4 regions of the Rhodococcus sp. WB9 genome follow, and region 2 is predicted to be linked to each of the others. Evidence: riboswitches for the same ligand, from Rfam matches in the RefSeq annotation. Region 2 holds a riboswitch; each other region holds the start of a gene.

Region 1 (3,539 bases), 2.1 Mb from region 2:
CGACGTTCGGCGGGAACGACGTGAGGTCGAGCTGATCCGTCGAGTCGGCGGTCAGGTCCACCCAGTAGTCCGCGCCGTTGATCGGCCGCGTGCCCGGGGCACCCTCGGCCGCCGGGTGATGGCCGGAACCGGTCAGTTCGACGGCGACGCGAAGGGGACGGGATACGAAGGCATTGTCTCGAGACATAGGGGTTCCTCGGGAATGACGTGTGAATGAAACGGAGCTGGAAGAACGGTCAGCTCGAACACATACCCGAGGCGGTTCGGCACAGATCGACATGCCGACGGCACCAGTGAGCAATCGTTGTGCTCCCAGCCTGCGATGCCATACGGTCATACTAGCGCGTCTCGCGAAAAACGCGTCTCCGGCACCGGATTCCACTGGTCGCTCTCCCTGGCGTAGGTCCAGCTCCTGCGCCCCGCCACCAGCGTGCGCACCGCGTCGACCAGCCGATCCACGTCCCCGGAGCAGCTTCCGAGACCCACACTCACTCGCACGGCGCCGTCGGGCCGGCCGAGGCGTCCCAGCAGCGGATGGGCGCAGAACCGCCCGTCGCGAACTCCGATTCCGTGTTCGGCGGAGAGGTAGGCGGCGATCTCTCCGGGTTCGAACCCGTCGATCGTGAACGTCACGATCCCCACGGAGTCGGGGGCGTCCGACCACAGCCGCAGGAACTCCAGGCCGTCGACGGAGCCGAGGCCGTCGAGGAGGAGGCGGGTGAGCGCCGCCTCGTGTTCGGCCACCGTGCCGAAGTCCAGCTCGGACAGCGCATCGCACGCGGCGGCGAGCGCCGCCGCGCCGAGCACGTTGGGGGTTCCCGCCTCGTGCCGGGCAGGGGCGGGCGCCCACTGGGTGGATTCGACGGTCACGTTCCGGACCGCGCCGCCGCCTGCGAGGTAGGGCTCGGCGGCGTCGAGCCAGTCCCGGCGGCCGACCAGCACGCCGGCGCCGAAGGGTGCATACAGCTTGTGCCCGGAGAAGGCGAGGTAGTCGACGCCCCACTCCTCGACGTCGATGCGGCGGTGCGGCGCGAGCTGAGCGGCGTCGACGAGAATCCGTGCGCCGCAACGATGAGCCACGTCGGCGAGGGCGGCGATCGGCAGCACCTCGCCCGTCACGTTGGACGCTCCCGTCACCGCGAGCAGGGCGGTGGGCTTGGAGCACAGTTCGGCGACGAGCAGGCGGACGGTCTCGTCCAGCGTGTCCGCCGCCCGCACGACGCGAGAGTTCTTCCACGGCAGCAGGTTCGCGTGGTGCTCGATGTCGAGGACCACGGTGCTGCCGGGGACGCAGCCGGCGAGCAGATTCAGCGAGTCGGTCGTGTTCCGGGTGAAGACCACCACCTGGTCCTCGCCCGCTCCGACGAACCGGGCCACCGAGTCGCGCGCCTTCTCGTAGCACTCGGTCGACACCCGCGACGCGTAGCCGGCGCCGCGATGCACGCTGGAGTACGTCGGAAGCAGCGCCCCGATTCGGTCGGTCACCTGCGCCAATGCCGGCGCACTGGCGGCGTAGTCGAAGTTGACGTACGCGCAGTCGCCACCTTGAACGAGCGGAACCCGCAGGTCGGAGCCCGAAACCTGGGCCAGGGGGGCGACACACACGTCAGCGGTCAATACAGCAGTCATCACGACATCCCTCGTAGTCAGGGACTCGTCGCAGGGTCGGTGCCCTCTCGGAGTCCGCGCTTGCCGGGTCCGGTATGGACCTCAGCCTGGTCGTCACCCGGAGCACCCCGCCGCGGTGGAGGGTTGCCGACCAGCAAGCCGGGGCTTGACGCTGGTACTCGTGACCTGTTTCGAAGATTGCAGGATCGACGCGCAGTTGTCAACCCGAAATCCGGGAGCGTCCGGGATCCGGGGTGAGAACTCGCGTCAGTTGGGGGTCACCCCGAGGAGCGGGGCGAGCTGATTGGCAATCGGGTTGAGGTCCAACTTGTTCGGATCCTTCTTGGGGGTGGAGTCCCACGGCTGCACGGTGGCGGGGTCTCCGAACACGATCCGGTTCGCGCTCCGGACACCGGTGAGACTGCCCTGCGGAGCCGCACAGGATGCGGCGGTGTTCTGCGGGAAGTCCTGCTGCGTGTCGTCGAAGTTCGGGTCGTTCCGCTTCATCTCCTGAAGGATCGCCTGGGTACCCTCGTAGCCGACGGTGCACGACGGCGGATTGTCGGTCTCTGCCACCAGGCCCAGGTGAACGGTTCCGTCGTCGGGCGCAATGGTCGAAGACGCGGCCGCCACGCCGGGCAGATACACGAACAGCGTCTGCAGGGCGGTGGCCTGCACCGAGATCGCCTTCGCCGTGGCGGACAGGTTGGCAAGGTTTGTCGTGGCACCCGGCCCGGCCTCCGAGACGAGTTGCCCTAGTCGATCGCTCGCCGGATTTCCGTTGTCGATCAGCCGCCGGACGTCCGGGTCGCTGCTGCGCAGCCGATCCGCGAGCGAGTCCAGGTCGACACTGAAATCCTTGATCGCCGACGACTGTTCGGACTGCGTTCCCAAGACGGTGCGGCCGTCACGCACCAAAGCCACTGTCCGATCGAGCGATTCGGCGCCCGACGCCGACAGCCCGGACAACGAATCCGCGAGCGATCGAAGGTCTTCGCCCTTGCCGTCGAACGCCGTGCCGAGTTCCGTCACGACGGTGTGGAGCGCGTCGATCGGCACGGATTCCGTCAATCCCTGTGTGCTGGCGAGCAATTCTTCGACGGGAACCGGCGTCGACGTGTCGGCGGCGGCGATACGGGACCCGTCCGTCAGGTACGGCCCGCGATCGGTGGCGGGCTGAAGGTCGACGTACTGCTCGCCGATCGCCGATCTGTTGGCCACGACGGCTTTCGCGGAGGCGGGAATGCCGGGCGCGCTCGTGTCGATCCTCAGTTCGACGACGACGCCGTCCGCGGTCAGGGACATGCCCCCGACGCGGCCGACCGGCACGCCACGGTACGTGACTTCCGCATTGGTGAAGATGCCGCCCGACGTCTCCGATTCGAGGTGCACGGTGTATTCGCCGAACCCGAGGAGATTGCCCAGGCGCACGTAGTTGGCACCCACGTAGACGAGGCCCATGAGGGCCACGAGAACGAAGCCGATCAGCTGCCACCGGACGAGCGGCGACCTCACCGTCCACCCTCGATGTCGCGTCGCCCGAACGCCGTCCCCGCTGCGGCGAGCCGGCACCGGTTCGCGAAACGACAGTTGATGGCGGCGGCAGACACAGGCACTCCAATGACAGAGGTATACATGAGACAAGCGGTTACATATATATCTAATCCGGTCGTCGTAGCAGCGCAAACTCCGAGCCACCCTCGGTGGCGCACGTCACTCGCCGGTCTTGACTGAATTTTCAGTTTGGAATATCTTCGGTACCCACCAGGACGTGATGACAGTCACTTCCGCCCCGGAATGTGAGGTCCGCAGTGTCCACGAATCTCGACCCGACGACACCCCTCGACGACACCGCCCCCTCCCCGCCGGAGGACCGCTTCGGACACGTCGAGTCGATCGGCGTGGAATACATCCCCGAATCGGAACGCGAT
Region 2 (3,539 bases):
TGAACGCCGCCATCAACGCGATCAACAGCGTCTTCCGGGGCACCCGTGCGGTCAGCGCCGCGATGAGAGGCGCGCCCACGACCACACCCAGCGCGTACGCCGAGATGACGTGCCCGGCCGTCGGCTCGGTGATCCCGAGACTCGACGCCATCTCGGGCAGCAGCCCCATCGCCACGAACTCGGTGGTCCCGATCCCGAAGCCACCGAGCGCGAGCGCGACCATGGCGAGCTTGCGGACGGACGGATGTTGCGCGATGACACCGAGGTGCTCGGGGCGGACAGGGGTGGAAGTGCTCACAGAAGAACTTTCGACTAGGCGGAGATACGGCTACGCGGCGCACGGCGCCTCGTTGCGCAACGACCCACATCGAAATTCTCTTCCCCGGATTCCGCCTTTCGCGCCTCGAACGACCGTGAGATGACTCACCCGGGACCCGGAGACGGCGAACGGGACGCCCCCGTGAGGGACGTCCCGTTCGTAGCGCTGCGGCTCGGTGCCTACTGCTCGGCGATGGCCTTCTGGAGGTTGATGTCCAGCGCACCGAGGAACTCCTCGGTGGTCAGGTAGCCCTGGTCGCCGCCGACCAGCATCGCGAGGTCCTTCGTCATCTGACCACCCTCGACGGTCTTGATGACCACGTCTTCGAGCTTCTGGGCGAAGCCGATGACGTCGGGGGTGTTGTCGAGCTTGCCGCGGTGCTCGAGTCCACGGGTCCACGCGAAGATCGACGCGATGGGGTTGGTGGACGTCGGCTTGCCCTGCTGGTGCTGACGGAAGTGACGCGTCACGGTGCCGTGTGCGGCCTCGGCCTCACACGTCTTTCCGTCCGGGGTCAGCAGCACGGATGTCATGAGGCCGAGCGATCCGAAGCCCTGCGCGACGGTGTCGGACTGGACGTCGCCGTCGTAGTTCTTGCAGGCCCAGACGTAGCCACCCTCCCACTTGAGCGCCGACGCGACCATGTCGTCGATGAGACGGTGCTCGTAGGTGAGTCCGGCCGCGTCGAACTCCGGCTTGAACTCGGTCTCGTAGACGTGCTGGAAGATGTCCTTGAATGCGCCGTCGTACGCCTTGAGGATGGTGTTCTTGGTCGACAGGTACACCGGGTAGTTCTGCTGCAGGCCGTAGTTGAGCGAGGCGCGCGCGAAGTCCTCGATGGACTTGGTGAAGTTGTACTGACCCTGGACGACGCCGCCGCCCTCGGGGAAGTTCACCAGCTCGTGCTCGATCGGCTCGCTGCCGTCCTCGGGCGTGTAGGTGATCATCACCTTGCCGGGGCCGGGGACCTTGAAGTCGGTGGCGCGGTACTGGTCACCGAAGGCGTGACGGCCGATGATGATCGGCTTGGTCCAGCCCGGAACCAGTCGCGGAACGTTGGAGATGATGATCGGCGCGCGGAAGATCGTCCCACCGAGGATGTTGCGGATGGTGCCGTTGGGCGACCGCCACATCTTCTTGAGACCGAACTCCTCGACGCGTGCCTCGTCCGGGGTGATGGTCGCGCACTTGACGCCGACGCCGTGCTTCTTGATGGCGTTGGCCGCGTCGACGGTCACCTGGTCGTCGGTCTCGTCCCGGTACTCGATGCCGAGGTCGTAGTACTCGAGGTTCACATCCAGGTAAGGATGGATCAGTTTGTCTTTGATGAACTGCCAGATAATGCGTGTCATCTCGTCGCCGTCGAGTTCGACGACGGTGCCCTCAACCTTGATTTTGGACATGGGTGCTTCGCGTCCTCCTAGGAAGTTTCCCTGGTTACACGGTTGCGGGCGCACTTTGTGAGTGGGTCCGCGAACGGTTCGCTTATCAAACGTAGACGGTCACGGCGGCCCCTGGGGAGACCGCACCTAAACAAGACAAGCGTACTGCTATGCGAGCGGCTCGCAACAGGTGGGGCGCGCAACCCACCCCTACTCGCGGGTAACTTTTCCCTGCTAGCGGCCCTGATCGGTGCCGTTTCCGGTCGTTCCACCTCAGCCGCTAAGATTCACTCCAGGTCATGAGTGCCAGCAACGAGCCCCGGCTAGCTGGCCGGCAACCCTCCACCGCGGTGGGGTGCCCCGGGTGATGACCTGGTTCCCTGATTCATACAACAGTCGGGTGACAAGCGCGGGTCCGACATCGGAGGTTCATGATGTGTTGTTGTTGTCGTAGATAGACCCCAGACAAGCCCTGCGCGCGAACGAACCAGCACTCCGTCCGCGCCTCGTCAGACCACTGGAGTAGACAGCACATGACCGAGAACTGGTCGTTCGAGACCAAGCAGATCCATGCCGGGCAGACGTCCGACGCGACCACCAAGGCGCGGGCGCTGCCGATCTACCAGACCACCTCGTACACGTTCGACAGCACCGATCACGCTGCCGCGCTGTTCGGTCTGGCCGAGCCGGGCAACATCTACACCCGCATCATGAACCCCACGCAGGACGCGGTCGAGCAGCGCATCGCCACGCTCGAGGGCGGCGTTGCCGCCCTGCTGCTGTCCTCCGGACAGGCCGCGGAGACGATCGCGATCCTGAATCTCGCCGAGGCAGGCGACCACATCGTCTCCAGCCCGCGGCTGTACGGGGGCACGTACAACCTCTTCCACTACACGCTGCCCAAGCTCGGCATCGAAGTCTCGTTCGTCGAGGACCCCGACGACCTCGAGCAGTGGAAGGACGCGGTCCGGGACAACACGAAGGCGTTCTACGGCGAGACCATCTCCAATCCCCGCAACGACGTCCTCGACTTGCCCGGCATCTCCGGGATCGCGCATCAGCACGGACTCCCCCTGATCGTCGACAACACGGTGGCCACTCCCTACCTGATCCGCCCCCTCGAGCACGGCGCGGACATCGTGGTGCACTCGGCCACCAAGTACCTCGGCGGTCACGGCACGGCGATCGCCGGTGTCATCGTCGACGGCGGCACGTTCGACTGGACCCAGGGCCGCCACGGCAACTTCACCACGCCGGACCCGAGCTACCACGGCGTCGTCTACTCCGAGCTCGGACCGCCTGCGTTCGCCCTCAAGGCTCGCGTGCAGCTGCTTCGCGACCTCGGTTCGGCGATCTCCCCGTTCAATGCATTCCTCATCGCGCAGGGCCTCGAGACGCTGAGCCTTCGCATGGAACGACACGTGTCCAACGCGACCGCCGTCGCGCAGTACCTGGAGGCCCGCCCGGAGGTCGTGTCCGTCGGATACGCCGGGCTCCCGTCGTCGCCCTGGCACGACCGGGCGAAACAGATCGCGCCGAGGGGTGCGGGTGCCATCGTGACGTTCGAACTCGCCGGCGGCATCGACGCGGGCAAGAAGTTCGTCAACGCGCTCACCCTGCACAGCCACGTCGCGAACATCGGCGACGTCCGCTCGCTGGTGATCCACCCGGCGTCCACCACACACTCCCAGCTGACCCCCGAGGAGCAGGCCGCCAGCGGCGTCACCCCCGGACTGGTCCGCCTGGCTGTCGGCATCGAAGGGATCGACGACATCATCGCCGATATCGAGACCGGACTTACGGCGGCGGCATCTTGACCGTGAGCGCTGTACAGAACC
Region 3 (3,539 bases), 3.3 Mb from region 2:
AGGCCGTACCGCGCCTGGAGCTCCGCGACGGCGGCCGCGTCGACCGTCGTTCCGGCGGTCGCCGAGTCGACGGCGATGCTCACCGGGTCGGACGGCAACAGGAACAGCACGGCGAACGACACGGTGAACGTCGCCCACAGGACGGCGATCGCCTGCAGCACGCGTAGTCCGAGGTAGCGAATCATGGCTCAGCGTCCGCTGATCCAGGTGTCGAAGAACTGGAGCCGGGCCGAGGCCTCGAACTTCAGGTCCTGCACGTTCGGGCCGGCGCCGATCGCCTGCGACAACTCCACCGTGGGGATCCACAGGCCGTTGTCGAGCACCTGCTGCTGGGCGTCGGCGACGAGCGCGCTCCGCTCGGTGGTGTCGGTGGTGGCGAGCTGCTTCGCGAGCACGGCGTCGAGCGCGGGAATCGGTCCGCGGTTGTTCAGGTTGCGGCCCTCGAGTCCGAACTGGGTGCGGAGGATGTCACCGTCGGCGCGGGTGCTGTTGTAATAGGTGGCGTCGAAGTCCTTGGCATTCTGGCGAGCGGTGGCCTCCGGGGTGGACACGAGATTCAGCTGCAGATCCACTCCCACCTCTTTGAGCTGCTGCTGCACCAGTTCGAGGATGGCCTGGTTGCCGGCGAACACGGAGCTGAACAGAACGGGGAAGCTCAGCTTCTGACCGCCCTTCTCCCGGATGCCGTCGGCACCGGGAACCCAGCCCGCCTGGTCGAGGATCGACTTCGCCTTCTCCGGGTCGAATGTCACGTCCGGCAGCGCCACGTAGCCGGGGGTGCGGCTGGCCAGCGTGCTGGTGGCGGGCGTGAAGTTGGGCCCGAGCACGGTGTCGACCAGTTCCTGCCGGTTGATCGCCGGGACCAGCGCACTGCGCACGACCGGATCGACGAGCGGTCCGCGAGTCACGTTGGGCTGGAAACCGAACGGCGTCCCGGGGTTCGACGTGGTGAGCACCTGCCCGCCTGCGCCTTCGATCTGCGGGGCATCCTGCGGCAACGCGTCACTGATCGCATCCAGCTGTCCCGAGGACAGGCTGCCCGTGCGGACACCGGATTCGGGCACGACACTGAACTCGATGGTGTCGAGGTAGGCCTCGCCGTCGTGGCCGAACACGTCCGAACCCCAGTCGTATCCGGCGCGCTTGGCGAGGGTCACCGACTTGTCCTGCTGGTAGTCGGCGTACGTGAACGGTCCGGTGCCCGAGATGTTGCCGGTGCACCGCTCTTCGGCGGACTTCGCGACGGACGCATCGGACAGGATGCCCAGCTGCGGGGTGGACGACGCCTGCAGGAACTGCGCGTTGGGTGCGGCGAAGTCGACCTGCGCGGTCAGCGGGTCGATCACGGTGGTTCCGGTGTACCCGGCGAGGTAGCTGGCACCGAGCGGGGCCTTGGCGCCGGAGAGGGTGTTCACGATGGCGTCGAGATTCTTCTTCACCGACTCCGCGGTGAAAGGCGTTCCGTCACTGAACGTCACCCCCTCCTTCAGGTGGAACGTGAAGGAGGATGCGTCGGCGTCGGTTTCCCAGCTCTCGGCGAGCCACGGCTTCAGTTCGCCCGTCTCCGGGTCCTGGTCGGTGAGCGAGTCCACCACCTGACGAGCCACGTAGATCGTCTGATTCGTGCCCGACTGCGCGGGGTCGGCGCACGTGGGTGCCTGGGAGAGGCCGTAGCGGAGTGTGCCGCCCGGCTGTGCGGGGCCCGCATCCGCGGAGGAACTGCTGGAACCGCCACCGCAGGCGGTGAGCGCCGTGGCCAGCACGGCGGCGGCGCCGATACCTGCTGCGATGCGGGCACCGCGGTGGGGCGAGGACAAAAGCACTGATGGCACCGAGAACTCCGTGATCTCGAAGAAGTGCCGTGCGCGCTGCCCGTCGTATCGGCAGCGCTCACGCGCACAGGAAGGTGAGGGACACCGGATCCGACGCGGATGCGGTGTGAAGAGCCGGAACCCCGAGAGATCGGGGTGTCAGGTCAGCTGTGACAGATCGAGGTGGACAGCCGGCAGAGATCGACGTGCAGGCGCCCCCAGGCGCTCACGAAACCTTCGGTCAACATCGTTCCTCCATCGATCCCGGCGGTAGCACCCGCACCCGCAGGGCGGGGGGTTGCTGCGACGTCAACGAGCCAGGTCTCTCGGTCGCTCTGGATGGTCGTTACCGAGTGTAAGAGATCGCCGGTCGCGGCGCCACACGGACCCCGCTACCCGACCGCCTGCTGGGACTCGACCTCCCGCCGCGACAGGGCGGGCCGGAGCCCGAGGTGCTCACGCAGGGTGGAGCCTTCGTATTCCGTTCGGTACGAACCTCGCTCCTGCAATTCGGGCACCAGCAGGTCGACGATCTCGTCGAGTCCGGTGGGCACCAGATACGGCGAGATGTTGAATCCGTCCGTCGCCCCACTGCGAACCCACCGGGTGAGTTCGTCGGCGACCTGCCCGGGGGTGCCCGCGAAACCGGAGCGCTGGGTGGTCGCGATCGCCACCTGACGCAGCGACAGGTTCTGCGCCTCCGCCAGTGCCCGCCATTCCCGGGCGATGGCGAGCGGATCCTTTCCGTCACGCGCCGCCCCGCGGGTGACGGAGATCGGCGCGGGCACCGGATCGAATTCGGGCAGTGGACCGTCCGGGTCGCGATCGGACAGATCGCGGCCCCACACCTGACCGACCAGAGACAACGCCGTCTGCCCGGTGTACTGGCCCTCGAGAACCCAGCGCACCTTCTCCTCCACCTCGGACGCGTTCTCCGCGAGCACGATCTGCGTGCCCGGCAGAATCTTGACGTCGTCCTCGGGGCGCCCCGCACGACGCACTCTCGCCCTGATGTCCTCGGCGAAGGCGAGCGCCGCGTCGAAATGCGTTCCGTGCCGGGAGAAGATCACGTCGGTGTGCGCGGCCGCGAAGTCCCGGCCCGCCGGTGAGTCACCGGCCTGGAAGATGACGGGGTGTCCCTGGGCGCTGCGCGGCAGCGTGGGGGTGATCGTGACGTCGAACTGCGACGTGCGCCGGGACACCTCCCGCACCCCGTCCGGGGTTGCCCACGACGGCGCGTCGGTCCTCGTCGCGACCGCGCCGTCGGCCCACGCATCCCAGATCGCCCGGGCGGTGTCGAGGAACTGCCCGGCCCGCTCGTACCTGTCCGCGTGATCGAGGAAGCCGCCGCGCCGGAAGTTCTCACCGGTCCAGGCATTGTCCGTGGTGACCGCGTTCCAGCCGGCACGGCCACCGGACAGCAGGTCCAGCCCGGACAGCCGCCTGGCGAGGTCGGCGGGCTCGTTGTAGGTGGTGTTCTGGGTGGCCACCAACCCGATGTGCCGGGTGATGCCGGCGAGCGCCGCGAGCTGGGTGATCGCGTCCGGGCGGCCCACGATGTCGAGATCGAGGATCTTGCCCTCCTGTTCCCGCAGGCGCAGGCCCTCACCGAGGAAGAAGGCGTCGAACAGGCCGCGCTCGGCGGTCAGTGCCACCCGCCGGAACGTCTCGAAGTCGATCTGCGATCCGCTCGACGGATCCGACCAGATCGTCGTGTGGTTGACGCCC
Region 4 (3,539 bases), 3.3 Mb from region 2:
CCACCTCGACCTCGGCCCGGTCACGGCCCTGCGCCGACACCGGCGCCTCGATCACGTTCTCCAGCACCGTGAGATGCGGGAACAGGTTGAAGTTCTGGAACACGAATCCGATCCGGGACCGCTGCTTCAGGATCTCGCGCTCACGCAGTTCGTGCAGTTTGCCGCCCTTGCGCCGGTATCCGATCAGGTCACCGTCGATGCGGATGGTGCCCCGGTCGACCTTCTCCAGGTGATTCAGGGTGCGCAGCAGCGTGGACTTGCCGGAGCCCGACGGGCCCAGGATCACCGTCACCTCGCCCTTGCGGACCAGCAGGTCCACACCCTGCAGGACGTCGAGTGCGCCGAAGGACTTGTGCACTCCGCGCACCTCCACGGCGAACTCCGCCGGCTGGGCGTCGATCGTCATTTCGCGGCACCTCTCGGTACGGAGACACCGGCATCGAGGATCTCGGCGAACTTCCGGGCGAGCTTCTGCCACGGGGTCGGCGGCAGTGCCCGAGCCGATCCGCGTGCATAGTGTCGCTCGACGTAGTACTGGCCGATCGACAACAGCGTGGTCAGGATGATGTACCAGATCGTCGCGACCATCAGCAGTGGCACGACGCGGCCGTTCCTACCGAAGATCACCTGCACCTGGTAGAACAGTTCGGCGATCGCCATCGTCGACACGATCGAGGTGCCCTTGAACAGACTGATCACCTCGTTCGCTGCGTTCGGCAGGATGCCGCGCATAGCCTGGGGCAGAACGATCTTGAAGAACTGGCGTCGGCGCGGGATGCCCAGCGACTGCGCCGCCTCGATCTGCCCGTGGTCCACCGAGATGATGCCGGAGCGGATGATCTCGGCGGCGTACGCGGCCTGGTGCAGAGCAAGCCCGATGACGGCGGCGGTGAAGCCGCTGATGACGCCGTTGACCTCGAATGTGAAGAACCCCGGTCCGAACGGAAGGCCCAGCGACAGAGTCTGATACAGGTACGTGATGTTGAACCAGAACAGGAGTTGCACGATCAGCGGAATCGCCCGGAACGCCCAGATGTACACCCAGGCGATCACCTGCAGCACCGGGTTGTGCGACAAGCGGCTGACCGCCAGCACCACGCCGAGTGCGAATCCGAGGACCGTCCCCCACAGCGTCAGCTTCACCGTTATCCACAGCGCCTGCAGCACGGAGCCGGCGGTGAAGTACTTGGCGAACGTCGCCCAGTCCCATCCCGGGTTGGTGGCGAGGCCGTGGACGAACTGGGCGAGCAGTACCAGCACGGCGGCGCTGACGATCCACCGCCACGGATGCCATCTCCGCGCCACTTCCAGCGCGGCGTCCGCGTCGCCGGAGGGCACTGAATCGAGGGGCGCGGCCGAACGCGGCCGAACGGGGGCGCTCACGCTCCCTCACCACTTACGACAGACATCACTGAGGCGGCCTTTCACCTGGAACGGGACGGGAGGACGGCGCGTCTTCCGCGGGATGCGGGCGCGCGTCAGGCGCTCACCGGGCGAAATGCCCGGTGAGCGTGCTGTGAGACCTCGTCAACAGTGGCAGGAGGTGGTCCGGCACAGGTCGATGTGCCGTCTGCGCCACGCAGGGCGCGCAAAGTAGTTCATGTGCTGCCTTCCATCGATCCCGGCGGTAGCACCCGCACCCGAAGAATTCGGAAGGGTTGCTGCGACGTCAACGAGCCAGGTCTCTCGGTCGCTCTGGATGGTTGAAGCGAACACTAGCCGCATTCCCGAAGCCCGTCAACACGAGGTATTTCCCTGCAACACAGGGGAAATGGCGTCGGACGGACGCCAGAATCACCGTGCGCAGAAGTACTGACAGACGGAGATCCATGCGGTTGGATGATGCGTGCAACCCTGCATTTCCGCGGTCCTACGACCCGGCTGCCGGGGCTTCCGACGCCCTTGTAACGTCGCCTCGGTGACACCACTCGAAGCCATCGCGATCCTGGTAGCCGGCGTAGGCGCGGGCGCGATCAACGCCATCGTCGGCAGCGGCACGCTCATCACTTTCCCCACCCTGGTGGCATTCGGGTTCCCTCCGGTGACCGCCACGATGTCGAACGCGATCGGCCTGGTCGCCGGTGGCGTATCCGGAACGTGGGGTTACCGGCGGGAACTGGCCGGGCAGGGACCGCGACTGCGGTGGCAGATACCGGCGTCACTGTGCGGTGCAATTCTCGGCTCGTGGCTACTGCTGCACCTGCCCGAAACCGTGTTCGAACTCGTCGTCCCGGTGCTGCTGATCCTCGCCCTGATCCTGGTGGTGCTGCAGCCGAAGATCCAGGCCTGGGCAAAGCAGCGCGGCAGCCACGAGGCCGGCCTGAGCCCGGCGCGCCTCACCCTGCTGACCGTCGGGACGTTCGCCGTGGGCGTGTACGGCGGATACTTCACCGCGGCGCAGGGCATCCTGCTGATGGGTGTGATGGGCGCGATCCTGCCGGAGAGCCTGCAACGGATGAACGGCGCGAAGAACCTGCTCTCGCTGATCGTCAACGTCGTCGCCGCGACCGCGTACACGCTCGTGGCCTTCGAGCGGATCAGCTGGGCAGCCGCCGGCCTCATCGCGGTGGGTTCGCTGCTAGGAGGCGTCCTCGGGGCCCGCTACGGCCGCAGGCTGTCGCCCACCGCGTTGCGGGGAACCATCGTCGTCGTCGGCCTCATCGGTCTGTTCCGGCTGCTCGCATAGTCGCACATGCACCCTCCCGCTCCCTCATACTGAGTCGGTGAGCAACGACGTAGAGCACCCGGGCTGGACCTATCTCATGGACATGGACGGCGTTCTCGTCCACGAAGAGCACCTGGTCCCCGGGGCCGACCTGTTCCTGGCAGAACTCCGGGAATCCGGTACCCCGTTCATCGTTCTGACCAACAATTCGATCAGGACTCCGCGTGACCTCCGTGCCCGTCTGCTCCGCACCGGCCTGGACATTCCCGAGGAATCGATCTGGACGTCCGCCCTGGCCACCGCCACGTTCCTGGCGAACCAGCGACCCGGCGGCAGCGCGTACGTCGTCGGCGAATCCGGGCTCACCACCGCACTGCACGACATCGGGTACGTTCTCACCGAGAACGACCCCGACTACGTGGTCCTCGGCGAGACCCGCACCTACTCCTTCGAAGCGATCACCACCGCAATTCGTCTGGTGGAGAGGGGCGCTCGCTTCATCGCCACCAACCCCGACCCCACCGGCCCGTCCCGGGAGGGTTCCCTTCCGGCCACGGGATCCGTTGCGGCACTGATCAGCAGGGCCACGGGTCGCGACCCGTACTACGTGGGCAAGCCGAATGCGCTGATGATGCGCTCGGCGCTGCGGGCCATCGGCGCGCACTCCGCGAACACACTGATGATCGGCGACCGCATGGACACCGACATCGTCTGCGGGCTGGAGGCCGGGCTGCAGACCATCCTCGTCCTCACCGGAATTTCGACGCGGGATTCGGTGGAACTGTTCCCCTACCGCCCCACCGCGGTGCTCAAATCGGTCGCCGATCTGGTCGGCCGCACGTCGGATCCGTTCGGCGATGCGGCTCCGCCACCC

What was found. A riboswitch is a leader RNA that binds a small molecule or an ion and turns the genes downstream of it on or off. The one in region 2 is predicted to bind S-adenosylmethionine.
Region 1: another riboswitch for S-adenosylmethionine. It lies ahead of FND50_RS04180 (aminotransferase class V-fold PLP-dependent enzyme); the one in region 2 lies ahead of FND50_RS13715 (bifunctional o-acetylhomoserine/o-acetylserine sulfhydrylase).
Region 3: another riboswitch for S-adenosylmethionine. It lies ahead of FND50_RS37900 (putative leader peptide); the one in region 2 lies ahead of FND50_RS13715 (bifunctional o-acetylhomoserine/o-acetylserine sulfhydrylase).
Region 4: another riboswitch for S-adenosylmethionine. It lies ahead of FND50_RS37905 (putative leader peptide); the one in region 2 lies ahead of FND50_RS13715 (bifunctional o-acetylhomoserine/o-acetylserine sulfhydrylase).

What each region holds. Positions count from the first base shown of each region.
Region 1 covers NZ_CP041769.1:869,989-873,527, reverse strand. The annotation lists gene FND50_RS04185 (hypothetical protein) at 1-187, opposite strand, end outside; gene FND50_RS37715 (putative leader peptide) at 237-329, opposite strand; gene FND50_RS04180 (aminotransferase class V-fold PLP-dependent enzyme) at 334-1,629, opposite strand; SAM riboswitch class IV at 1,681-1,795, opposite strand; gene FND50_RS04175 (MCE family protein) at 1,876-3,123, opposite strand; gene FND50_RS04170 (cytosine permease) at 3,420-3,539, shown strand, end outside.
Region 2 covers NZ_CP041769.1:2,985,687-2,989,225, reverse strand. The annotation lists gene FND50_RS13725 (MFS transporter) at 1-298, opposite strand, end outside; gene FND50_RS13720 (NADP-dependent isocitrate dehydrogenase) at 499-1,722, opposite strand; SAM riboswitch class IV at 1,997-2,117, shown strand; gene FND50_RS13715 (bifunctional o-acetylhomoserine/o-acetylserine sulfhydrylase) at 2,235-3,518, shown strand; gene FND50_RS13710 (homoserine O-acetyltransferase) at 3,515-3,539, shown strand, end outside.
Region 3 covers NZ_CP041769.1:6,284,861-6,288,399, forward strand. The annotation lists gene FND50_RS29300 (ABC transporter permease) at 1-185, opposite strand, end outside; gene FND50_RS29305 (ABC transporter substrate-binding protein) at 189-1,823, opposite strand; gene FND50_RS37900 (putative leader peptide) at 1,976-2,059, opposite strand; SAM riboswitch class I at 2,064-2,157, opposite strand; gene FND50_RS29310 (NtaA/DmoA family FMN-dependent monooxygenase) at 2,204-3,539, opposite strand, start outside.
Region 4 covers NZ_CP041769.1:6,292,526-6,296,064, forward strand. The annotation lists gene FND50_RS29335 (amino acid ABC transporter ATP-binding protein) at 1-406, opposite strand, end outside; gene FND50_RS29340 (amino acid ABC transporter permease) at 403-1,383, opposite strand; gene FND50_RS37905 (putative leader peptide) at 1,528-1,602, opposite strand; SAM riboswitch class I at 1,610-1,706, opposite strand; gene FND50_RS29345 (sulfite exporter TauE/SafE family protein) at 1,919-2,686, shown strand; gene FND50_RS29350 (HAD-IIA family hydrolase) at 2,763-3,539, shown strand, end outside.